DNA from 4 places in the Bacillus sp. SIMBA_154 genome. Region 4 is predicted to be linked to each of the others. Evidence: riboswitches for the same ligand, from Rfam matches in the RefSeq annotation. Region 4 holds a riboswitch; each other region holds the start of a gene.
What was found. A riboswitch is a leader RNA that binds a small molecule or an ion and turns the genes downstream of it on or off. The one in region 4 is predicted to bind S-adenosylmethionine.
Positions count from the first base shown of each region.

Region 1: it holds a riboswitch for S-adenosylmethionine, as region 4 does, so the genes downstream of both, R0K30_RS04435 (DUF2292 domain-containing protein) here and metK (methionine adenosyltransferase) in region 4, are expected to answer to the same signal.
Region 2: it holds a riboswitch for S-adenosylmethionine, as region 4 does, so the genes downstream of both, R0K30_RS19430 (5-methyltetrahydropteroyltriglutamate--homocysteine S-methyltransferase) here and metK (methionine adenosyltransferase) in region 4, are expected to answer to the same signal.
Region 3: it holds a riboswitch for S-adenosylmethionine, as region 4 does, so the genes downstream of both, mtnK (S-methyl-5-thioribose kinase) here and metK (methionine adenosyltransferase) in region 4, are expected to answer to the same signal.

Region 1 covers NZ_JAWJBV010000002.1:195,722-201,645, forward strand. The annotation lists gene cobA (uroporphyrinogen-III C-methyltransferase) at 1-58, opposite strand, end outside; gene cysC (adenylyl-sulfate kinase) at 87-680, opposite strand; gene sat (sulfate adenylyltransferase) at 694-1,830, opposite strand; gene cysP (sulfate permease) at 1,888-2,952, opposite strand; gene R0K30_RS04430 (phosphoadenylyl-sulfate reductase) at 2,966-3,667, opposite strand; partial or broken gene R0K30_RS04435 (DUF2292 domain-containing protein) at 3,713-3,763, opposite strand; SAM riboswitch class I at 3,934-4,036, opposite strand; gene pyrE (orotate phosphoribosyltransferase) at 4,174-4,812, opposite strand; gene pyrF (orotidine-5'-phosphate decarboxylase) at 4,820-5,524, opposite strand; gene R0K30_RS04450 (dihydroorotate dehydrogenase) at 5,496-5,924, opposite strand, start outside.
Region 2 covers NZ_JAWJBV010000022.1:12,934-18,857, reverse strand. The annotation lists gene bglH (aryl-phospho-beta-d-glucosidase) at 1-449, shown strand, start outside; gene R0K30_RS19430 (5-methyltetrahydropteroyltriglutamate--homocysteine S-methyltransferase) at 503-1,627, opposite strand; SAM riboswitch class I at 1,715-1,827, opposite strand; gene R0K30_RS19425 (gluconate:H+ symporter) at 1,910-3,229, opposite strand; gene R0K30_RS19420 (four-carbon acid sugar kinase family protein) at 3,280-4,701, opposite strand; gene garR (2-hydroxy-3-oxopropionate reductase) at 4,709-5,602, opposite strand; gene R0K30_RS19410 (MurR/RpiR family transcriptional regulator) at 5,801-5,924, opposite strand, start outside.
Region 3 covers NZ_JAWJBV010000002.1:397,706-403,629, forward strand. The annotation lists gene R0K30_RS05460 (pyridoxal phosphate-dependent aminotransferase) at 1-1,127, opposite strand, end outside; SAM riboswitch class I at 1,291-1,448, shown strand; gene mtnK (S-methyl-5-thioribose kinase) at 1,529-2,722, shown strand; gene mtnA (S-methyl-5-thioribose-1-phosphate isomerase) at 2,729-3,790, shown strand; gene R0K30_RS05475 (hypothetical protein) at 3,815-3,949, opposite strand; gene R0K30_RS05480 (methylated-DNA--[protein]-cysteine S-methyltransferase) at 4,039-4,530, opposite strand; gene R0K30_RS05485 (PAS domain S-box protein) at 4,532-5,924, opposite strand, start outside.
Region 4 covers NZ_JAWJBV010000014.1:32,230-38,153, forward strand. The annotation lists gene pckA (phosphoenolpyruvate carboxykinase (ATP)) at 1-1,066, opposite strand, end outside; SAM riboswitch class I at 1,294-1,428, shown strand; gene metK (methionine adenosyltransferase) at 1,622-2,824, shown strand; gene asnB (asparagine synthase (glutamine-hydrolyzing)) at 2,972-4,870, shown strand; gene R0K30_RS16350 (gamma carbonic anhydrase) at 5,013-5,528, opposite strand; gene R0K30_RS16355 (alpha/beta hydrolase) at 5,574-5,924, shown strand, end outside.

The DNA of each region.
Region 1 (5,924 bases), on a different contig from region 4:
TCAATGTAATTAAGTCTGGATCACCCGGTCCGGCACCAACAATGTATACTTTCCCCATCGTGCTTTCTCCCCCTGCCATCAGCCGATTATTTCGCTCTTCCCTTTACATAATCAACGAGGCGCTGTTTGGACTCCTCGCGAGACCATTCACCTGTATCTAATACGAGCTCAGGTGCAGCTGGCTCTTCATATCGTGAATCAATTCCAGTGAAAAATGGAATTTCGCCGTTTCTGGCTTTTTTATATAACCCCTTTGGATCACGCTCTTCACACACGTTCAGATCACATTTCACAAACACTTCGTGAAATTCCCCATCATCGACTAACTGTCTAACAATTTGGCGATCTTCTTGAAATGGAGAAATAAAAGCTGTGATGACAATGGTCCCTTGCTCAACAAATAATTTCGCCACTTCTCCGATGCGCCGGATGTTTTCTTTTCTGTCATCATCTGAAAACCCTAAATCTTTATTGAGTCCATGTCGTACGTTATCGCCATCAAGGACTGTGACTTGGTAGCCTTGTTCAAACAGCTCTCTAGCCGCTGCATTTGCGAGCGTCGATTTGCCTGAACCACTTAGACCAGTGAGCCAGATGATGCCGCTTGTATGATTGTTTTTCTGTTGATATTCTTTTTTTGTAATAGATGAATCATGCCATACGATATGTTCGTTGCTCATGTCATACGCTCCTTTAAGATACCGTCGTTTTTAATCCTTCGATTAATGTTTCAATAACTTCTTTTCGGCTGAACGTGCTTGGTGGTAATTCACCGTTTCTCAGCATCGTTCGAACCTTTGTACCTGAAAGAATGACATGCTCACTTTTATCGTGCGGACATGTTTTTGGTGTTGCCATCGCTTCACATGTATTGCAGTAGAAGCTGTGTTCAAATTTTAACTGAGTAATGCCAATCTCTTCGCTTGTAAATTGATCAAATAGCTCCTGCGCCTCGTATGTGCCGTAATAATCACCAACACCTGCATGATCTCTTCCGACAATAAAATGTGTGCAGCCATAATTTTTACGAACAAGCGCATGAAATATCGCTTCCTTTGGTCCAGCATAACGCATTGCAGCAGGAAAAACACCTAAAAAGACGCGATCTTTTGGATAATAACCGTTCAATAACACTTGATAGCTTTTCATTCTCACATCTGCTGGGATATCATCAGATTTTGTTTCACCAACAAGCGGATTTAAAAACAAACCATCGACTGTTTCTAGTGCTGTCTTTTGAATATATTCATGGGCACGGTGGACGGGGTTTCTCGTTTGGAACCCAACAATTGTTTTCCATCCATTTTCTTTAAAATGTTTTCTTGTTTCTTCTGGCTCATACGTAAATTGAGGAAATGGTTTTTCGCTTCGTTTCGTCAGTGTAATTTTACCGCCAATATACGTGTCACCGCGTTCAAATAATTTTTTCACGCCTGGATGATTGCGGTCATCTGTTTTATACACATTTACAGCTTCTTTTTCCTTATCTGGTGTGTATTGATCCTCTACTTCAATGATCCCGTATACTGTTCCATTGTACGATAGACGCACAATATCACCTTGATTGATCTCGGCTGCCTTTTCCTTTGTGACTGGCAGCGTAATCGGAAGAGACCAAACGACACCACTTGCTAGCCGCATACTGCTGACAACTGCTTCATAATCAGCTTTTGTTAAAAATCCTTCAATTGGACTATACCCGCCAATTGCAATGAGTTCAAGGTCTGCAAAGGAAATCGCATCTAGTTCAATTTCCTTCGCAGCCGTGCTGAGATCATATTCTTCATTTACTCGATTCATTAATACGCCACCATGTGGTGTTAAACTCATTTGTCCATCTTCCTCTCAATGTTCATATTTATTAGATGTTAATAGTCGGATTTATAGTTAAATCCCGCCGCCCTGCTCATGAATCGAGCTGCTTTCATTTTTGACTGCCTTCATCAGACTCAGCGCACCGAGTGAGGCAAGCAGTACACTCATCATGATAAAAATAGAGTAATAATCTCCTTTTAGGAAAAGGCTCACCAGCAGATACGATAGGCTGAGTGATAAAAAGGGTGACACAACCCAGACCTTCAGCATCTTTTTCACGATATGTTTATGAAAAATGTTAGGTCCACCCTTTGCCATCCCAAGTCCGATAATAGACGAGGAGGTGATTTGAGTAAGTGGAACTGGCAGCCCAAAAATAGAGCTGACGATGACAAGTCCAGCGCCGGTACTCGATAACAAAATCCCTTCACCCGTTTGATAGCGGGTGATTTTCTTTCCGTTTGTTTCTAGCACTCTTCTGCCAAGCAACAGGGAACCAAGTGCGACGAAGATTCCGCCGTAAAGTGTTCCTTGCCCAACGGACAAGACGCTTGAGGCCACAAGCGGGCCGACTGCATTGGCAACATTGTTCATACCGGCTGAAAACGCCTCTAGAAATCCACTGATCATGAGCAAGACTGATAAAATCGCAGTGCTTTTTTTAGATAATGTGCGTTTAGGGAACATTCTGATGATTTTGACTACAGTAAAGGTGAAAACAAAGGCGACAAGTGGAATGATGATCCAAAAGGCCACAATGACTAAAATAGATTTCACATATAACACTTTATACGCGACTGCAACACCGACCACAGCCCCTACTGTGACCTCACTTGTTGATAAAGGGATGGCCATCAGATTCGCTATGAAGAGTGATAATGCGGCAGAACCAATGATGATACAAACAATTTCAATTGTAATCACAGATTCTGGCATAATACCAGAGCTAATCGTTTTGACGACCTCACCGCCGCCAATCACTGAACCTGCTAAAACTCCGACTGCACAAACGCTGAGTGCATAGATGGGCTTTTTAATTGCACCTGATCCATACGCAATGCCCATAGAAGCGGCTGCTCCGCTTGCGCCTATGTTTAAAGCAAAGAATAAACTAAATAAAATTGCGGCGATTTCCATACATTATGCTCCCTTACTCATGTAATCCGCACTCTGTCTTTGCTGTACCTGACCATCTGCCAGAACGCAAATCATCCGCAGTAAATGCTGGCTGTGTACACGGTGCACAGCCGATACTTGGGTATCCCTGGTCATGCAGCGGATTATAAGTAAGATCCTCTCTAGATGCATATCTCCATATGTCCTTCCACGTCCAGTGAATGAGCGGACATACTTTCACTGATTTGAACTTTTCATCCTGATTTAAAAAGTTCGTACCTGCTCGTTTTGGTGACTGCTCTCTTCTTAAGCCAGAAAGCCATGCCGGATAGCCAGATAGTGTCTCTTGCAAAGGAATGACCTTGCGCATATGGCAGCAGCTTTGAGGATTTGTTTCCCATAATTTTTCACCATGCTGCTCGTTTTGCTGTTCAACTGTCAGCTCAGGTGTTTTCAGTACGATGTCTAAACCGGGGTATCTTTCCTTTACCGCATCAATTGTATCGTACGTTTCCTTAAAATGCAGACCTGTATCTAAAAAGACAATTCTCGCATCCTTTTTTACTTTCGCAATAAGATCAATCAGGACAATGCCCTCAATGCCAAAACTGCATGCATAAACGAGCTGATCACCATAATGACCGTACGCCCATTTCAGCACGGATAGGGCCCCTTTATACAAATCGTCCTCTTGAAATGTAATGGACGGCTCTTGCCAATTTTCGTAAGTTAACATTGTTTCTCCCCTTCCGGAGTACCGCTCATATTGCTAATCTGCGCACTACTTCAACCTAATTTTTTCGTTTTTTTCTACTTGAATCACTTGACCGTCCTAAACAATCAACGTAATCGAACCGAATTTTATATCCCCAATCAGTTCTTGCATGTGCTTCACTAAGCCCTCATCCTGGTTTTGTTTCACTTCCATCTCCTCTTCCTCCTCACCGTTAAAATAAAAAAACTTTCTTTCAGTCCGAAAGAAAGATGAGGAAGCTCACGATTTCCTTATCTTTCAAAATAGAATCATTTTGCAGGAAGTGGCACCTTACGAATCGCAGGTTGCCGGGTTTCATCGGGCCAGTCCCTCCACCTCTCTGGATAAGAGTTTTAATTTGTATTAAATATTAACACAATTCAAACAAAAGTCAACCCGACTTTATTGATAGGATTAGTTTTTATTTAAATTTGAGTCTATTTTACTATTTTTAACCAAATGAAAAAGCTGTGCGAGTGGCACAGCTTTTAAACCGTTTCTTCCATCCAAGATTCAGAGGTAGGATCTTGTCTCCAGCGTTTTAGTTTATTCATAGCAGAAGGTTCGATCGCTTTTAGCTCAAGAGCCACGTCTGTCAGCGTGTCATAGTCTGTTAGTGTGACATATGGAATGTTTTTCTCTTGAAAAGCAGCAGCTGCTTTTGGCAGGCCGTATGTGAAAATTGCAGCAACTCCGAGTACGTCACAGCCTTCGTCTTGAAGAGCCGAGACCACTTCAAGCACGCTCCCACCAGTTGAAATGAGGTCTTCTACGACAACAACTTTTTGACCAGGCGATACGGCTCCTTCAATTTGATTCCCTTTTCCGTGTGCTTTTGGCTTACTTCTGACATAACACATCGGCACGTTCAGGCGGTCTGCAGCTAATGCGGCATGCGGAATGCCCGCTGTTGCAGTGCCAGCGACAACCTCCGCTCCCTCAAAATGAGTGAGAATCAAATCTTTTAGACCTTCAGCGATGTCGTGTCTCACTTCCGGGTACGACAAAGTCAGGCGGTTATCACAGTAAATCGGTGATTTGATGCCGCTTGCCCACGTAAACGGTGTGTCTGGTTTTAATGAGACAGCTTTGATTTGTAGTAGATGTTTAGCGATTTTCGTTTTCATCCGGCAGTCACTCCCACTCTTTCAAAATTTGATGATAGGCTTCTATTGGACTTTCAGCTTTCGTGATGGATCTTCCGACAACAATTTGTGAAGCACCTTGCTCTTTTGCAAAGGCAGGTGTCGCGACACGCTTTTGGTCATCGGTTTGATCATTCGGCAAGCGAATCCCTGGTGTCACAGTGAGAAAGGAAGGTGAGATGTGCTCATGAAGGGCTTTAGATTCATGAACAGAGCAAACAACACCGTCGAGTCCACTTTCATATGCCAATTGTCCGTAATGCAGCACAGTCTCTTGCAATGGACGATCAATGAGTAATTCTTTGTTCATCATGTCTTCTGACGTACTTGTCAGCTGAGTCACAGCAATAATGCCCGGGCGGCTTTGTCCAGCAGGCGTCCCGCTTTCAAGTCCCTCTACCGCAGCCTGCATCATTCGTTTCCCGCCAGCTGCATGTACATTGACTAAATCAACGCCAAGTGCAGCAAGCCGGTTCATCGCTTTTTGCACCGTTGTTGGAATGTCATGTAATTTCAGATCAAGAAATATGCGGCAATCTTTTTCTTTCAGCGCGTCAAGGATGGCTGGACCTTCTTGGTAAAACAGCTCCATACCAACCTTCACAAATAATGGTGCTCCTTCAAAGGGTTCTAAAAAGGCAAGTGCCTCCTGCCCTGATGGGAAATCAAGCGCGATGATGGGCAAGTGCTTCATGTTTCCAGCTCCTTCCGATACATTCCTCTACAGATGAATAACCATAAGCCGCTAACACATTTGGCAGCTCGTCAATGATTTCTGGGCAAATAAAAGGGTTCACAAAATTGGCTGTGCCAACAGCTACTGCACTTGCACCTGCTAGTAAAAATTCAAGTACATCTTCAGCACTTTGCACCCCGCCCATCCCAATAATCGGAATAGAAACCGCCTGACTGACCTCATGCACCATTCGAACAGCGACAGGTTTTATAGCTGGACCTGATAATCCGCCTGTTTTATTGGCAAGGATGGGCTTCCCAGTTTTTAAATTTAAACGCATGCCAATTAAGGTATTAATCATGGTAAGCCCATCCGCTCCAGCAGATTCAATCGCTTTAGCAATCTCAACAATATTCGC
Region 2 (5,924 bases), on a different contig from region 4:
GTGGGAATCTATTTGCAGGCGTGAAAAACCCATACCTTGAAGCAAGTGATTGGGGCTGGCAAATTGATCCGAAAGGACTTCGTACGACGCTTAATCAGCTGTATGACCGCTACCAAAAACCATTGTTTATCGTAGAAAATGGCTTGGGCGCTGTCGATCAAGTGGAAGAGGACGGATCGATTCAAGACGATTACCGGATTGATTACCTCAGAAGCCACTTGCTAGAGGCAAGAGAAGCCATCGCAGACGGTGTAGACTTGATCGGTTATACAAGCTGGGGCCCAATTGACCTTGTCAGTGCATCAACTGCTGAAATGAAAAAACGCTACGGCTTCATTTATGTCGACCGTGATAATGAAGGAAACGGTACATTAGATAGAAAGAAAAAGAAAAGCTTCGATTGGTATAAACAAGTGATTGCTACGAATGGTGATTATTTAGATGTATAAAAGAAAGAGACAAACCGCTGATGATGCGGTTTGTCTCTTTTTTCGTCAAGGGACTATGAAGTCCACACTTGATCAGCAATCTCAATCACATGACGCAGCTTTTCCCATTGCTGCTCTTCTGTTAACAGATTGCCTTCCTCCGTGGATGCGAATCCGCATTGTGGACTCAAACAAATTTGGTTAATGTCCACATATTGAGCCGCTTCCTCGATTCGTTTTTTAATTTGTTCAACCGGCTCAAGCTCACCGTACTTTGAAGTCACAAGACCAAGTACGATTTGAAGATTTGGGTTCTTCACATATCGAAGAGGCTCAAATCCGCCAGAACGATCGTCGTCAAATTCTAAAAAGAGGCCATCAAGATCTAAACCAGCAAAAATCGTTTCTGCCGCTGCTTCGTAACCACCTTCAGCTGCCCATGTTGATTTAAAATTGCCACGGCAAATGTGCATTGTGATGACTAAATCCTCTGGGCGATCGGCAACGGCTTCATTGATTGTTTTTGCAAACGACTCACGAAGTTCATCTTCCTCGCGGCCAAAGGCTTTGATTTGTTCATGACCTTTTTCAGAAAAGAACACTGCCCATGCCGTATCATCTAGCTGCAAGTAGCGGCAGCCTGCATCATAAAAAGCACGGATGGCTTTCTTATACGCCTGGGCCACATCATGGTGGAAATCATCTAAGCTGTCATACACACCTTCATCAAGCTTTCCACGGAAAAAGAGCATATTCGGACTTGGAATCGTCATTTTTGCCGTATGATCACCAGCGATGCTGTGAAGGAAGCGGTAATCTTCTAGCATTGGGTGCTCTGTAAAATCGATTTTACCCGTTACCTTAATGCCTCGTGCTTTTGTCGTTGTGTTGTGGAATTGAATGCCCTGATCTGCTTCAAATCCTTCGACCCCATCAAGTCCTTCAAGAAAGTCAAAATGCCACCATGCACGTCTGAATTCTCCGTCTGTCACAACCTCTAATCCAATCTCCTTTTGCTTCTCCACAATACGTGTGATTTCTGCATTTTTAATTTGTCGGAGCTGCTCTGCTGTCAGCGTACCGTCTGCTTTTTGCTTACGTGCTTCTTTGATGCGCTCTGAACGGAGTAAACTTCCTACTTGATCTGCGCGAAATGGCGGCTTTGTTGTTTTCTTTCCAATGGTTTGTACTTGTGTCATGCTGAATCCCTTCCTTCTACAGGTTGAATATCAAATAAAAAAGCTCTTCCTTGGATAAGGAAGAGCATCATATACTGTGAGATCTCTGCCTTATCTTCAAACAAGCGTGTGCTTGCTTAAGGAATTAGCACCATTCTGTTCCTAGGAACAGCGGTTGCCGGGTTTCACAGGGCCAGTCCCTCCACCACTCTTAATAAGGTTACCTTTTGATTCAATTTTCTTAATATACACAATTATTCAATCTTTTCGAGAAAAAGTCAATGGTTTTTACAATTTATTTTCCTACATAAACAAATCAGCGACAAGAACACCAGCTAGTCCGACAAGTGAAAGAACAGTGACCATCAATGTCCATGTTTTAAAGGTTTGGGCCATTGACAGGTTAAAGTATTCTTTATAAATCCAGAAACCCGCATCATTCACGTGAGAGAACGTAATACTTCCGGCACCTGTTGCGATCACCATTAATTCCGGGCTGACACCCGTTAATCCAATAAGTGGTGCAGAAATGCCAGCCGCGGTGAGACCGGCGACAGTTGCTGACCCTAATGATACACGCAGGACAGCAGCAATCAGCCAGGTGAGGAGCAGGGGAGAAAGAGTGCTTCCTTGCATGATCCCAGCAATGTATTGATCGACGCCGCTATCGATGAGCACCTGTTTAAAAGCGCCGCCGCCTGCAATAATTAATAGAATCATTGCAATGGAGCCAATAGAATCCGTGATCGACTTCATGACTTCCTGCATGCTTTTGCCCCTGCCAAGTCCAAACGTGTAGATGGCAAGCAGCACTGAGATTAATAGCGCAATCGCCGGTTCACCTAAAAACTCAGCTGTTGGCAAGAATGGAGAGGATGGGAAGAAAATTTCTAAAAATGCTCTGAATGTCATAAGTAATACAGGCAAAACAGCGGTAAAAATGCTAATCCCGAAGCTTGGCATTTCCTCTTCTGTAAATTCCTTTGGATTAAATAAGTTTTTCGGTATATGTGCATGCAATTGATCTTTTTGAAATAGTTTCGTAAACAGTAGTCCTCCTACTAACACAGCAGGAATTGCTAAAATAATTCCAACTAACAACGTTTGTCCCATGTTTGCTTGAAAGACATTGGCAATGGCTGTCGGCCCTGGATGAGGAGGGAGGAAGCCATGTGTTGTGATGAGTGCAGCGACGAGCGGCATGCCAACATACAACACAGGAAGTCTTGCGGCTTGAGCAATGGTAAAGACTAATGGAATTAAGATAATGAATCCGGTTTCATAAAACAGAGCAATTCCAATAACAAATCCAGTCAGCATTGTTGCCCATTGGATTTTCCCAATGCCGAATCGGTCAATGAGCGTCATCGCAATGCGCTGGGCGCCGCCAGAATCAGCCATCAATTTACCGAGCATCGCTCCAAAACCGAGAACCAGTGCTAGATGCCCGAGTGTACTACCGAGTCCTTTTTCGACGGAAGCAATCGCTTCAAGTGGTGACATACCTTCTAAAACAGCAACAATTAAAGAGACAATAATCAACGAAATGAAAGCGTTTAACTTAAAGACAACCATGAGTAAAAGCAATAACAAAACGCCAAGTCCAATAAAAACTAACGACATGGTCTTTCCTCCTTTGTGGTGCATAAGGGAGCGAGAACACTCCCTGCGCTTTATCCTTCAAGTATTTCTACAGCTTCTTTTAACGTATCCTTTGAGCCAACATTTCCCGGGAAAATCACGTAAGAAATGAAGGGGAATTTACTTTCTTCTCCTGTTTGCCAAACGGGAATACCAGGTTTAATTTGACCTGCAACAGTCGCACGTTTGACGCTAAGCCCTCTTGTTCCAATATCACTTGAGGTAATTCCACCTTTGGCAATGAGATATTTAGGGCGAATTGTGAGGCGCTGGACAATGCTTGTCACAGCATCACTAATTTGAACGGAAAGCTTTAATTCCTCCTCTTGACGATTGTCCCCAAGGTCAAGGCGTTCTCTTCTTGTATAAACAGCAACAGATTGACCGGATGCTAACAACATTTCGGTTTGCTCAATCACGCGGTCAATTTCCTCTTGAAATTCTTTGGGTTCTAACACGAGATGTGTATTAAATTCAATAAAAGCGATCTCTTTATTTTGCTGTAGCGCTCTTAATTGTTCCGTTGTTTTTTTGACATGAGAACCAACCATGATAAGACCACCGTTTGGGCTTTCTTCTTGTATCAAGTCTTTTCTTGTTAATATGGATTGGTCGTGGATGCCGCCAAGTACTTTTGTGAGAGCAGCCGCACTTCTGAAAATAAATTGCTGACCTGCTTGGGTGGCATCAATGAGGGCGGTGACAAAGACTTTGACATTGTCATAATCTACAGCGTTCACAACCACCTTTTGAAAATCCTTCACGGTCATGAGCTGCTCCTTGATTTGATCAATGCGTAAAGCCCGTATATCTTCTAACGAAATGTAGGTGGTGTTCTTTTTTGTGAACGTTCCGCCTGATTTTTCTTCAATCCACTCCCCGAGATGAGACGACTGAAAGCCGAATGTACGGTCTCGTGCAAATTCTGTATCACCAGCAGGAATCAAGTCGTGTCCTTCCTGTACGTAGTGGATATTGTTGATCGTAAAGCGTCCGCCTTCTTGGAAAAAGGGAAGAATGATTTCTCCGTCAAATTGGAAGGAGCTTCGTTGTTCAATGGTTGTTCTGAGTACTTCAGTTTCCAGCGGAAAGTGTCCACGCAGGGTAGAATCTCCCCGGCTGACAATGATGAAATCTTGATGAAGCCGCTCAGCTACTTTCACAATCGTTGAAGCAATCGTTTCGTGCGCAGCGGCAGTTTCTTTCTCAGTCATACTGCGAGAATTGGTTAAAATAAAGAACATACGGCTGTCTTCAAGAAAACCGGCTTCAATGCTTTCCTCTGACCAATCAGTGAAAACAGAGACGCCATGTACGGTTTGAATACCTGTTGGATCATCGTCTAATACAATGATTTTATGCTGAAAATGGCTTAGTGCTTGTTCATATGCCGTTTGAATGCTCTTTGAATCCGCTTTCGGAATGGCATTCAGTATTTCAGTGCTTTGCATCATGATCATCTCATCCTTTCTTCACTTCGACATGAGCCATTTTTTCGTAATATTGAACGATGCCGCCATGATCAAGTCCAGACTTTCCGTCTGCTTTGAGGGCATGGAAAATTTCAAGCAGCTGACTAGAAAGAGGGAGAGGAACGCCGATATCATGGGCAGTTTCCATCACATTGGTTAAATCCTTTAAGTTGATGTCGATGCGTCCGCCAGGTTCAAAGTTTCGATCCAAAATCAGTGGGACCTTTGCATCGAGAACGGCGCTCCCTGCCAGTCCGCCACGGATCGCTTCATACATTTTATCAATTGCAATGCCTGATTTAGCGGCAAGAACGAGCGCCTCAGACATAGCAGCAATATTTAAGTTGACGATGATTTGATTGGCAAGTTTAGCTGTTGTCCCGCTTCCGTTTGTCCCAACTAATACGACTTCTGTGCCCATCGCGAGCAGGACATCCTTTACTTGTTCGAAGATGGCTTCTTCGCCGCCAGCCATAATAGAAAGTGTCCCGTCTATCGCCTTTGGTTCTCCGCCGCTGACAGGTGCGTCGATAAATTCTACCTGGTGCTGTTTTGCTAGGGCGGCCAATGCTCTAGAGGTAACTGGTGAAATAGAGCTCATATCTATGATGACTGTGCCAGGTTTAGCTGTAGCTAAAATGCCATGATCACCTGATATAACTGCTTCTACATGCTCGCCTTTAGGAAGCATCGTGATGATGACATCGCTTTCAGAAGCTGCCTCAGCTGCTGAAAAAGCGCCCTTTGCTCCTGCTTCTTGTAATGCTCGAATGGCTTCCTCGTTCAGATCAAACACAGTCACAGTATGACCGGCTTTTAATAGATTGAGTGCCATAGGTTTTCCCATAATTCCTAGTCCAATGAATCCAATCTGTTTTGTCACTTTGTCCGCCCCCCATATAGAAAACCCTTACAAAAAGCGCTTTCTTTTCTTAATGTTAGTATATATACTATCTAATTTAAATAATAGTAGAAAAAAAACTATTGTTCATTTAATGTACATGACGTGATAGGAACGTGTCAACGGAAAATATGAGAAAAGTCACAAAAAAAGACCGGAATCAGCTCCGGTCTTATGCGTTCATGTTTTATTTTTAGCTACGGCTAATCGAGATCGTTTCACGTTTTCAATGGCATTTGATCCTAGCTCTAAAACAGCTGCGACATAAAGAACATCAATGATGACGAGCTGGTTAATACGGGAG
Region 3 (5,924 bases), on a different contig from region 4:
AACCGCTTCTCACTTGTTAAAAGCCCTACTCTGACGTAGCCTTCACCGCCAGCACCAAAGCCATTCCCCGGCGCCACGACAACATGCGCTTTCTCTAATAATAAGTTAGAAAAGGATTCAGATGTAAATCCTTCTGGCACCTTTAACCAAGCAAAAAATGATCCCTTTGGAGCACTTACGTCCCAGCCAATCTCCTTGCAGGCAGCGATCCATGTATTTCGTCTTTTTTCATAACGATCATTTTGCACCTGTACGCACGTTTGATCGCTTAAAAGAGCTTCTGCTGCTGCATCTTGAGTAGCTTTAAACAGTGACACAAACAGATGATCCTGATAAAGCTCGATCGCTTCAATGACAGAGGGATTTCCTGCTGCAAAACCAACTCTCCAGCCGGCCATATTATATGTTTTGGACAATGTGTAAATTTCAATACCCGTCTCTTTCGCTCCATCTATTTGCAGGAAGCTGACCGGCTTTTCTCCATCGAATCCAATGCCGCCATATGCGAAATCATGGACAACACACAATTTGTGATCTTTCGCAAAAGTAACGGTTTCTTCAAAAAATGCACGACTTGCAGTGGCACCAGTCGGATTGTTTGGGTAATTTAAGTACATCAATTTTGCCTGTTTCTTATCAGCCTCAGGCAATAGATGGTAGTCAGGTAAAAAATCATTTTGTTCAAGAAGAGGCATGGTGACCATATGAGCTCCAGCAAGCACAGCGCCTGACCAGTAATCAGGATAACCAGGGTCTGGGACAAGCAGCGTATCACCCGGATTCAGTAAGCATTGCGGCAGCTCAACAAGTCCCGCTTTCCCGCCAAATAAAATGGCGATTTCTGTCTTCGGATCAAGCGTGACACCATATTCTCTTTCATAAAAGGCTGCGGCGGCCTTTTTTAGTTTTGCTGTTCCGCGAAAAGAGGAGTATTGATGATTTTCGGGCTTTGCTACCGCTTCCTGCATGGCTTTTACAATATGCGGAGGAGTTGGCTGATCAGGATTTCCCTGGCCTAAATTTATGATATCAGCTCCTTCCTGCACTTTTTTCTGCACTTTTTGGACAAGCGACGCAAAAAACTGTTTCGGTAAATGTTTCAACACATCTGATTGCTGGAATTCCATTTTTTTCACCTTCTATTCAAGTTACGTGACAATACACTCACTGTAATGGATTGTTTTATGAATTGTAAAGCAATTTTGAAAAAAGATTGACATGTGAAGAGCAGCTCTGATAATATCTTGAATTAAGAAATGCATGCAGACAAAACAATGACATATTGATTTCTCTTATCGAGAGTTGGGCGAGGGATTTGGCCTTTTGACCCCAACAGCAACCGACCGTTAATACCACTGTGAAGTGGGGCGCAGCAAGTAAAGCGCCAAGACAATTGTCTTATAGGGCACGGTGCTAATTCCATCAGACGTATGTGCTGAGAGATAAGAGAGGCTTAGAGCATACACGCTATCAAGCCTCTTTCTCTCAGGAGAAAGAGGCTTTTTTATATGATTTGGAGGGGAAGCAATTGGTTACACTTACGGCATCATATGAAGAATTAACAGAGAGCTCGGCAGTTGCACTGGCGATTAGACTTGGTTTGATCAAAGAAAGCAGTCATTTGACATGTACTGAAATCGGTGACGGGAATTTAAATTACGTCTTTCATATTTTTGATCACAAACGTGAAAAAGGATTGATCATCAAGCAGGCACTGCCTTATGCAAAGGTGGTTGGGGAGAGCTGGCCGCTTACATTAGACCGTGCAAGAATTGAAAGTGCTGTACTGATTAAGCAGTCAGAATATGCGCCGCACCTCGTACCAGCAGTCTATTATTCTGATACAGCTCTTGCTGTGACAGCAATGGAGGATCTATCACACTTAGAAATCGTCAGAAAAGGGCTAATTGCCGGAAAACAATATCCGCACTTATCAGATCATGTCGGTGAATTTTTAGGCAAAACACTATTTTACACATCTGACTTTGCCACAAATCCTAAAATCAAAAAACAATTCGTGAAGCAGTTTACGAACCCTGATCTTTGTGACATCACAGAAAAGCTCGTCTTCACAGACCCTTTCTTTAATAGTGAAACAAATGACTTCGAAGAGGAATTAAGAGAAGATGCCGAAGCGCTGTGGGCGGATCTTGCCGTGCAAGCAAAAGCAGCAGAGCTAAAGCGCATTTTCTTAACCTCAGCTGAAACACTGGTTCATGGAGATCTTCATACAGGAAGTATTTTTGCAAGCGAGACTGAAACAAAGATCATTGATCCAGAATTCGCTTTTTACGGTCCCTTTGGATTTGATATCGGACACTTTATTGCCAATCTGTTCTTGAATGCTTTATCTCATGAGAATGAACAGGATCAGCAGCACCTTTTTGCTCATGTTGTCAATGTATGGGCCACATTCAAAGAAGTGTTCACAAAGGCTTGGAAAGAAGACAGCATTGAAGCGTTTAGTGTATCGGACAGCTTTTTAGAAACAACCTTTGACCGTATTTTAAAAGAAGCGACAGGCTTTGCCGGCTGTGAGCTTGTTCGCCGAACAATTGGGCTTGCTCATGCGGCTGATCTGGATGCGATTCCATCATCAACTAAACGGATTCAGCAGAAAAAAGCAGCACTTACGCTCGGAAAAACATTCATTAAACAATATCATGCAGTGGAAACAGCGTCTGACCTCGTCGCATTATTCCAGCAGTCTGTAAAGGAGTGACGGGTTTTGTCTAAAGAATTTGAAGTTCCCCGTTCCGTCGAATGGGAAGAAAACCATATTAACATTTTGAATCAGCAAAAATTACCGGCCGAAACCGTATTTGAGCATTTATTTACTAAAGAAGATGTGTATGATGCGATTGTGACGTTAAAAGTGCGCGGAGCACCTGCTATTGGCATTACAGCAGCTTTTGGGCTGGCGCTGAGTGCTCAAGGAATTGATACAGAAGAAATTGATGTCTTTCAACAAGAAGTCGCTCGACTAAAAGAATATTTAAACAGTGCTCGTCCAACAGCTGTGAACCTTGCCTGGGCATTAGACCGACTGATTCAGCGCATTGAGCGTGCTGCTTCGGTGAATGCAGCCAAAACAGATCTTGTCCATGAAGCCATTCAAATTCAAATCGAAGATGAAGAAACATGCAGGCAAATTGGTCAAAATGCTCTCCAGCTCTTTAAATCAGGTGACCGTATTATGACCATTTGTAATGCAGGCTCCATCGCAACGAGCCGTTACGGAACAGCGCTTGCTCCTTTTTATTTAGCCAAAAAGAAAAATCTTGATCTTCACATTTATGCTTGTGAAACACGCCCTGTTCTTCAAGGCGCTCGACTGACGACATGGGAGCTGATGCAGGGCGGTGTGGATGTGACGCTCATCACAGATAACATGGCAGCCCATACGATGAAAGAAAAGCAAATTTCTGCTGTCATTGTTGGAGCTGATCGAATCGCTCGAAATGGAGATACAGCGAATAAGATTGGAACGTTAGGTCTTGCCATTCTGGCCAAACACTTTCAAATTCCGTTTTTTGTGACAGCACCACTTTCGACCTTTGATGTATCGACCCGCGATGGGGCAGATATTCCGATTGAAGAGCGCGACCCGCTGGAAGTTAAGGAATTAAACGGCATACAAATTGCACCGCCCGATGTTCAGGTATTTAATCCCGCCTTTGATGTCACTCCCCACCATCTCATTTCAGGTATCATTACAGAGAAAGGAATTATCACTTCCAATTACACAGAGGAGATTGATGCACTTTTCACTGAAAGCATCTCACTCTGATCACAAAAAAGCGCCGTGTTCTTGTCATTTAAGAGCACCGCGCTTTTTTGTTTCGATCGTTTTGGCTAAAATTTCTTTTTTTTGTTCCTCTGTCAAAACGTTCATTTTGACACATAGTGACGTGACGGCATACATTTTATCTTTTTTGCCCCAAAACATCCTAGCGCCCTCCTTTTTCCCTCAACCAACTTTTTTAGCTTAATAAAAGGATATGTCGTTTGCTAAACATTTGGAACAGGTCAATCGATTTATTTTTGAACAAATGGGATGCCTTCTAATTCAAGCAGAACCGCTTTCATATCTGTCTTCGTTCCTGCATAACCCGTGAGAGACCGGTCTTTTCCAATGACCCGGTGACACGGGATAAAAATAGGCAAGGCATTGCGCCGGTTGGCTTGTCCAATGGCTCTGACGGCCTTTGGATTGCCAATCGCTTCTGCAATGTCTGCATAGCTTTTTGATTCACCGTATGGAATAGCCGAAAGTGCCTCCCACACTTGCTCTTGAAATGGAGAGCCAGCTTGCTTGAGTGGAAGATCGAATACTTTACGATCTCCCTTGAAATACTCATCAAGCTGTTTTTTCGCTTCTCGCAAGACCGGCGTATCTGCTTTTTTAAGATCGGCTGTCTGCTTTTTTGCCAAAAACGGTTCATCATCAAACACCACTTCGATAATGACACCGTCTTTTTCTAGTATGTATAATGCCCCGATTGGTGCGCTATAGACTGTATAATACATATTAAAGCTCTCCTTCTTGTTTCTGTTGCCTAAGTGGCAGCGTAAGGTGGAAAACTGTCCCTACTCCTTCCTCACTCTCTACCTCAATGGTTCCTTGATGCTCTTCAATAATTTTATAACTAACCATTAAACCAAGTCCAGTTCCTCGTTCTTTCGTTGTATAAAATGGTTCACCAAGACGCTTTAGCTTATCCTCTGTCATTCCGCAGCCTTCATCACGCAATGAAATGACAATATGCTCCTCGCCCTTCCGCTGAATGCTCACGTATACATTTCCTTTCCGCGGCATCACTTCAATCGCATTTTTTAAAATGTTAATGAAGACTTGCTTTAATTGATTTTGTTCACAGTAGATCAGCGGAATCTCATCCATGACATTGAGGTGCATTTGGACATTGCCAAGATTCGCCTGTGCGTGCAGAAGATCCATCGTGTCTTTTACAATTTGCACCACATTTTTTTCTTCATACACAATGGCTTGCGGTTTCGCTAAAATCAAAAATTCTGTAATAATGGATTCAATTCTTTTTAGCTCTGATGTGATGACATTGAAATAGAGTGAATACTCCCCTTCAATATTTCCTTTCAGCAGCTGAATGAAGCCTTTTAATGCCGTCATCGGATTTCTAATTTCATGTGCAATTCCAGCGGCAAGCTCTCCGACCACATGAAGTGTATCTGATTTTCTCACCCGCTCTTCTAGTTCCTTCCGCTCTGTCACATCTCTAAAGATCGCTAGATTCATGTTATGAATAATATTGCGTTTAAAGGAGAATTCCAGTATGCGCTGATCTGGGTGGCTCAGCACAAACGGAACCTCATTGTCCATCTCATCTAATGACATCGCCTGAGCGGGCTGTGCTAAATTTTCAATTTGATATGGGGCAAGTATATGAAAGAGATTCATTTCAGTTAAATGATCGTCCTTCAGTTCTAGCAGTTCGCTTGCAGAAGGATTGACATCAATAATCCGGTATTGATTATCGAAAAGAACAATGCCATCCATTGACCCGTTAAATACTTTACGGAATTTGAGCTCACTTTCACGAAGCTCCTGCTCCATTCGCTTTCTATCACTGACATTACGTAAAATGGTTAAGTGCTGTCCTTCTAATACCGCATGCTTCGAGGTGAACTCAAGCTCTTTAAATTGACCATTTGCCATTCTGAACAGGAGTTCTTCCCTTATTTCATCATTCCTGATATAACGTCTTCTTGTCGGTCTATATCTCTTATCAGATTTGACGAGAAAGTCTGTGAGTTTCTTGCCAATCAGCTGATGCATTGGTAATTCAAAAATACGGCAGGCCGATTCATTGGCTCTCACAATCTCTCCATCGTCCGCCCATATGATGATAGCATCCATCGCATTTTCGAATATTTCTCTAAAGCGT
Region 4 (5,924 bases):
TTGGAGGTAAAACGCCAAATGCATCAGCTGTTAAGAAGACAATAGCAGATGGATGACCTGCGATACTTGGTTTCACGATGTTATCAATCATTTCGATTGGGTAAGCAGCCCGTGTATTTTCAGTAAAGAATGTATCATCATAATCCGCTTCACGAGTTTCTTCATCAAGCACAACATTTTCTAGCACTGATCCGAAGCTGATGGCTTTGTAGATTTGTGGTTCTTTTTCTTCACTTAAGTTCACACATTTCGCATAGCATCCGCCCTCGATATTGAAGACACCTGTGCCAGACCATCCGTGTTCATCGTCTCCGATCAGCTTGCGGCTTGCGCTTGCAGAAAGCGTCGTTTTCCCAGTCCCTGAAAGGCCGAAGAATAATGCGACATCGCCTTCTTGACCAACGTTTGCTGAGCAGTGCATCGATAAAATATCTTGCTCAGGCAGCAGGTAGTTCATGACAGAGAAAATCGATTTCTTCATCTCTCCTGCATACTCTGTTCCACCAATGAGAATCGTCCGTTTTTCAAAAGAAACGATAATGAATGTTTCAGAGTTTGTTCCATCTGTTTCAGGATCTGCTTTAAAGTGAGGTGCAGATAAGATGGTGAAAGGTTTTTCGTTAGCTGATGGCGTTGACCCGTCAGGTCTGATGAATAGCTGCTTTGCAAAGAGATTGTGCCATGCAAATTCGTTTACAACTGTAATCGGCATACGGTATCTTTCGTCAGCGCCGGCAAACCCTTCAAAGACAAATAGTTCATCACGTTCTTTTAAGTATGAGACAACCTTTGTATATAAACGATCAAATGCTTCTTTAGAGATCGGCTGGTTTACATGACCCCAATCGATTTTATGCTCAGAGCTTTCTTCTTTGACGATAAATTTATCTTTAGGCGAACGTCCAGTGTAAGCACCAGTTGTGGCGCGGACAGCTCCTGTTGATGTTAAAACGCCTTCATTACGTGCCAAAATCTTTTCAACAAGTTTCGGAACAGATAAATTTTGGTGCGTATTTTCTAATGAGAGCAATGACTGCAAATCTTCTTTTAAATCCACTGAGTTCATAAAAAAACCCTTCCTTTACCGTTGAATTTGTTTGTTTCGATTAGTATAACACATTGATAATAATAGTCTATACTATTTAAATATTTTTGTGTGTGTTTTTTCATTTCTGCTATGAAAATATGCTTTTTGGTGATGCTAATTGTGAGGTGAAAAAAGAGGAGAGATAATTCCTATGAAGCATTGACATGACGCAAGGGTTTAAGATAAGATATCTTATTGAACGGATACTCTTATCCCGAGTTGGTGGAGGGACAGGCCCGATGAAGCCCAGCAACCGGTTTCTTATGAAAAAGGCATGAACATGCTGAGAAACCAAGGTGCTAACCTGATGCAAGGTACAAGAACACCTTGAGCGATAAGAGTGAAAGGCATGCGATCTCAGACCCTTTCCTCGAAATGAAGGAAATGGTTTTTTTATTTTTGGGATATCATATGAACAAATTGCCAATAACATCTCTAATATAAACGTTTTCATATAAGAGGGAACGAGTTCCGTATCATATTGGAGGCCTCATCTTGGGATGATGTGGCCTTGTACAGGAGGAAATAGCCATTATGAGTCAAAATCGTCGTTTATTTACTTCAGAATCAGTGACAGAAGGACATCCGGATAAAATCTGTGATCAAATTTCAGACAGCATTTTGGATGAAATTTTAAAGAAAGATCCAAATGCACGTGTTGCCTGTGAGACCTCTGTAACAACCGGTCTCGTATTAGTAAGCGGTGAGATTACAACGTCTACTTATGTCGATATTCCAAAGACGGTACGTGACACGATTAAGGAAATTGGCTACACACGTGCGAAATATGGTTTTGATGCGGAAACATGTGCTGTGCTAACATCAATTGATGAACAGTCTGCTGATATTGCGCAAGGTGTAGACAAAGCGCTTGAAGCACGTGAAGGAACAATGACTGAAGAAGAAATTGATGCGATTGGTGCAGGTGACCAAGGTCTTATGTTTGGTTTTGCAAACAACGAAACAGAAGAGCTGATGCCGCTGCCGATTTCACTAGCGCATAAATTATCTCGTCGTTTAACAGAAGTACGCAAGGATCAAACACTTGCATACCTTCGCCCAGATGGAAAAACACAAGTAACAGTTGAATATGATGAACAAAACAAACCAGTTCGTATTGACACAGTGGTTATTTCCACGCAGCATGCACCAGAAGTGACGCTTGAACAAATTCAAAGCGATTTAAAAGAGCATGTCATCCACCCTGTGGTTCCAAGTGAACTGATTGATGAAGAGACAAAATACTTTATTAACCCAACAGGCCGTTTTGTCATCGGTGGACCTCAAGGGGATGCTGGTTTAACTGGACGTAAAATCATCGTTGATACGTATGGCGGCTACGCTCGTCATGGCGGCGGTGCTTTCTCTGGTAAGGACGCAACAAAGGTTGACCGTTCTGCAGCATATGCTGCTCGTTACGTAGCGAAAAACATCGTAGCAGCTGGCCTTGCAGATTCTTGTGAAGTGCAACTTGCTTATGCAATTGGTGTTGCACAGCCTGTATCGATTTCAATTGATACATTCGGAACAGGAAAAGCTTCTGAAGAAAAATTAATTGAGGTGGTTCGTGCGAACTTTGATCTACGTCCGGCTGGCATTATTAAAATGCTCGATCTGCGTCGTCCGATCTATAAACAAACAGCTGCATACGGACATTTTGGCCGTCACGATTTAGATCTCCCATGGGAAAAAACGGATAAAGCCGACACGCTTCGCAAGGAAGCATTAGGACAATAACAACATATAAAACCGCTTATTTTAAGCGGTTTTCCTTTTGATTAAAAAAAATTCTATAAAAAGCGTAAAAATGTGAAACGAAATCGTACAAAATACTGTCTAATTATAGGTCTACTTTTAGAAATAACATAACGTGGAGGCAATAATATGTGTGGGTTTGTTGGTGTATTTAATCACCGTCCATTGTCCGAAACTACTGAGCAGGAAGAGTTAATTAAACAAATGAATCGTCTCATCGTTCATCGTGGTCCGGATGATGAGGGGTACTTCCATGATGAGCATGTAGGATTTGGATTTAGACGTTTAAGTATTATAGATGTTGAACATGGAAAGCAGCCGCTTTCTTATGAAGATGAGAAATATTGGATTATTTTCAACGGAGAAATTTATAACTATGTGGAGCTGAAGGAAGAGCTTGTGAAAAAGGGCTATACGTTCAGCACAGATTCTGATACGGAAGTACTTCTTGCCACATATCGTCACTATAAAGAAGAAGCAGCTTCAAAGCTTCGCGGCATGTTTGCCTTTTTAATTTGGGATAAAGAAGCGCAGTTATTATATGGCGCAAGAGATCCTTTTGGCATCAAACCGCTTTATTTTACACAAATGGATGAGCAAGTGTACTTTGCTTCTGAACGCAAAAGCTTAATGGCTGTAAATGAGAACATTTTATTTGATGAGACCTCTCTGCAGCAATACATGTCTTTCCAATTCGTTCCTGAGCCAAATACACTTGATCAAAAGGTGCACAAGGTGGAGCCAGGTCATCAGTTTACACTTCGCCCGGGCAAGAAGATAGAATTTAAGACTTACTGGAAGGTTCAATTCAAGCCTGAACAAACACAAGAACAGAAATTAATAGAAGAAGTGCGCGATGCAATCTATGATTCTGTGAAAGTTCACATGAGAAGTGATGTGCCTGTTGGTTCATTCCTTTCTGGCGGTATTGATTCTTCTTTCATCGTGTCTGTTGCAAAGGAATTTCACCCTGAGCTGAAGACGTTCTCTGTTGGCTTCGAGCAGGATGGTTTTAGTGAAGTGGATGTGGCAAAGGAAACAGCTGATAAGCTAGGCTTACAAAACTTTAGTGCCGTCATTTCCCCTGAGGAATATATGAACGAGCTTCCGAAGATTGTTTGGCATTTAGATGATCCTTTAGCTGATCCGGCGGCGATTCCACTTTATTTCGTCGCAAAAGAAGCGAAGAAACAAGTCACAGTTGTTCTTTCTGGTGAGGGAGCGGACGAGCTGTTCGGTGGATATAATATTTACCGCGAGCCTCTTTCTCTAAAGCCATTTGAATCTGTTCCATCTATGTTGAAAAAGCTTCTTCTTCGTCTGGCACGTTTAATGCCAGAAGGAATGAAAGGGAAAAGCTTTATCGTTCGCGGCTGTACGCCGTTAGAGGAACGCTATATCGGCAATGCGAAAATCTTTGAAGAGCCAGTGAAGAAAAACCTCTTAAAGCAGTATGATCCGAACATCACGTATCGTGACGTGACGAAAACATACTTCGAGGAAAGTGCAGGCTACAGTGATATTAATAAAATGCAATATGTTGATATTCATACGTGGATGCGCGGAGACATCTTGCTTAAAGCAGATAAGATGACAATGGCGAACTCTCTTGAGCTTCGTGTTCCATTCCTTGACAAGGTCGTATTTGAAGCGGCTTCTAAAATTCCAGAAGAGCTGAAAACAAAAGATGGCACAACGAAATACTTATTGCGTAAAGCAGCAGAAGGCATTGTGCCTGACCATGTGTTAAACCGCAAAAAGCTAGGTTTCCCTGTGCCAATTCGTCATTGGCTGAAAAATGAGATGAACGCTTGGGCGAAAGATATCATTAAAAACAGTCAAACAGACGAATACATTAACAAGCAATATGTTCTTGATTTATTAAATGAACATTGTGCTGGTAAAGCAGATCATAGCCGTAAGATTTGGACAGTCCTGATCTTTATGATCTGGCACAGCATTTATGTGGAGCGCAGTATTGATCCAGAGCAGTTGAATCACCAACCAAAAGAAGTCATCTTTAGTTAATGAAAAAAGGTTTTCAGCTTTGTGCTGAAAACCTTTTTTGTCATGATAGAAAGTAGTGGAAAAGGGTAAAATAACAAGCGGTTCATAGTTATTGCTTAATATCCTGAAAAAAACATGATAAAGTGAAGATACACGTATGATGTTAACGGGATAAAAGGGAACGATAGTATTGTCCTTTTTCTACATATTCTCTGCGGATCCGGTCCATGTCTTGGATATCTTCATCTGTTAACAGTCGAACCACTTTGGCTGGACGGCCAAAAGCGAGTGATCCTTTTGGGATGACCTTTCCTTGAGGGACAAGACTTCCTGCACCGATAAAGGCACCTTCGCCAATTTCCGCACCATCGAGAATGATGGACCCCATGCCAATGAGGGCATTTTTTCGAATGATTGAGCTATGTAACGTGACTTGGTGTCCAATGGTAGCACCATCTTCAATAAGAAGTGTTTTTCCAGGACTTTGATGCAGGCAGGATAAGTCTTGAATGTTGACGTTTTTTCCAATTCTCACTGGAGCGACATCGCCTCTGATGACGGTTTGGAACCAAACGCTCGAATATTCTCCAATCGTGACATCGCCAGTAATGGTGGCGTTATCTGCAACAAAGACCGATTCATGAATCTCAGGTGTAAACTGATGATATGGATAAATCACTTTTTCGACTTCCTTTCTTAATACAACATTTGTGAGGTGTTTACTTTGTGGACTTGGCATGCTGAAAGACCAGTTGGTACAATTGTGATTGTACATGGTGCTAGTGAATATCATGGCCGGTATAAATGGCTGATCGAAATGTGGCGAACTGCAGGCTATCACGTCATCATGGGTGACCTGCCTGGGCAAGGGACATCAACACGTGCGCGCGGCCACATCCGCTCTTTTCAAGAATACATTGATACAGTTGATGAATGGATCGAACATGCGAAGTCATTCAGGCTTCCTACATTTTTACTTGGGCACAGCATGGGTGGACTCATTTCAATTGAGTGGGTCAAGCAGTACACCCATACGAAGATTGATGGCCTTATTTTATCATCACCTTGTTTAGGT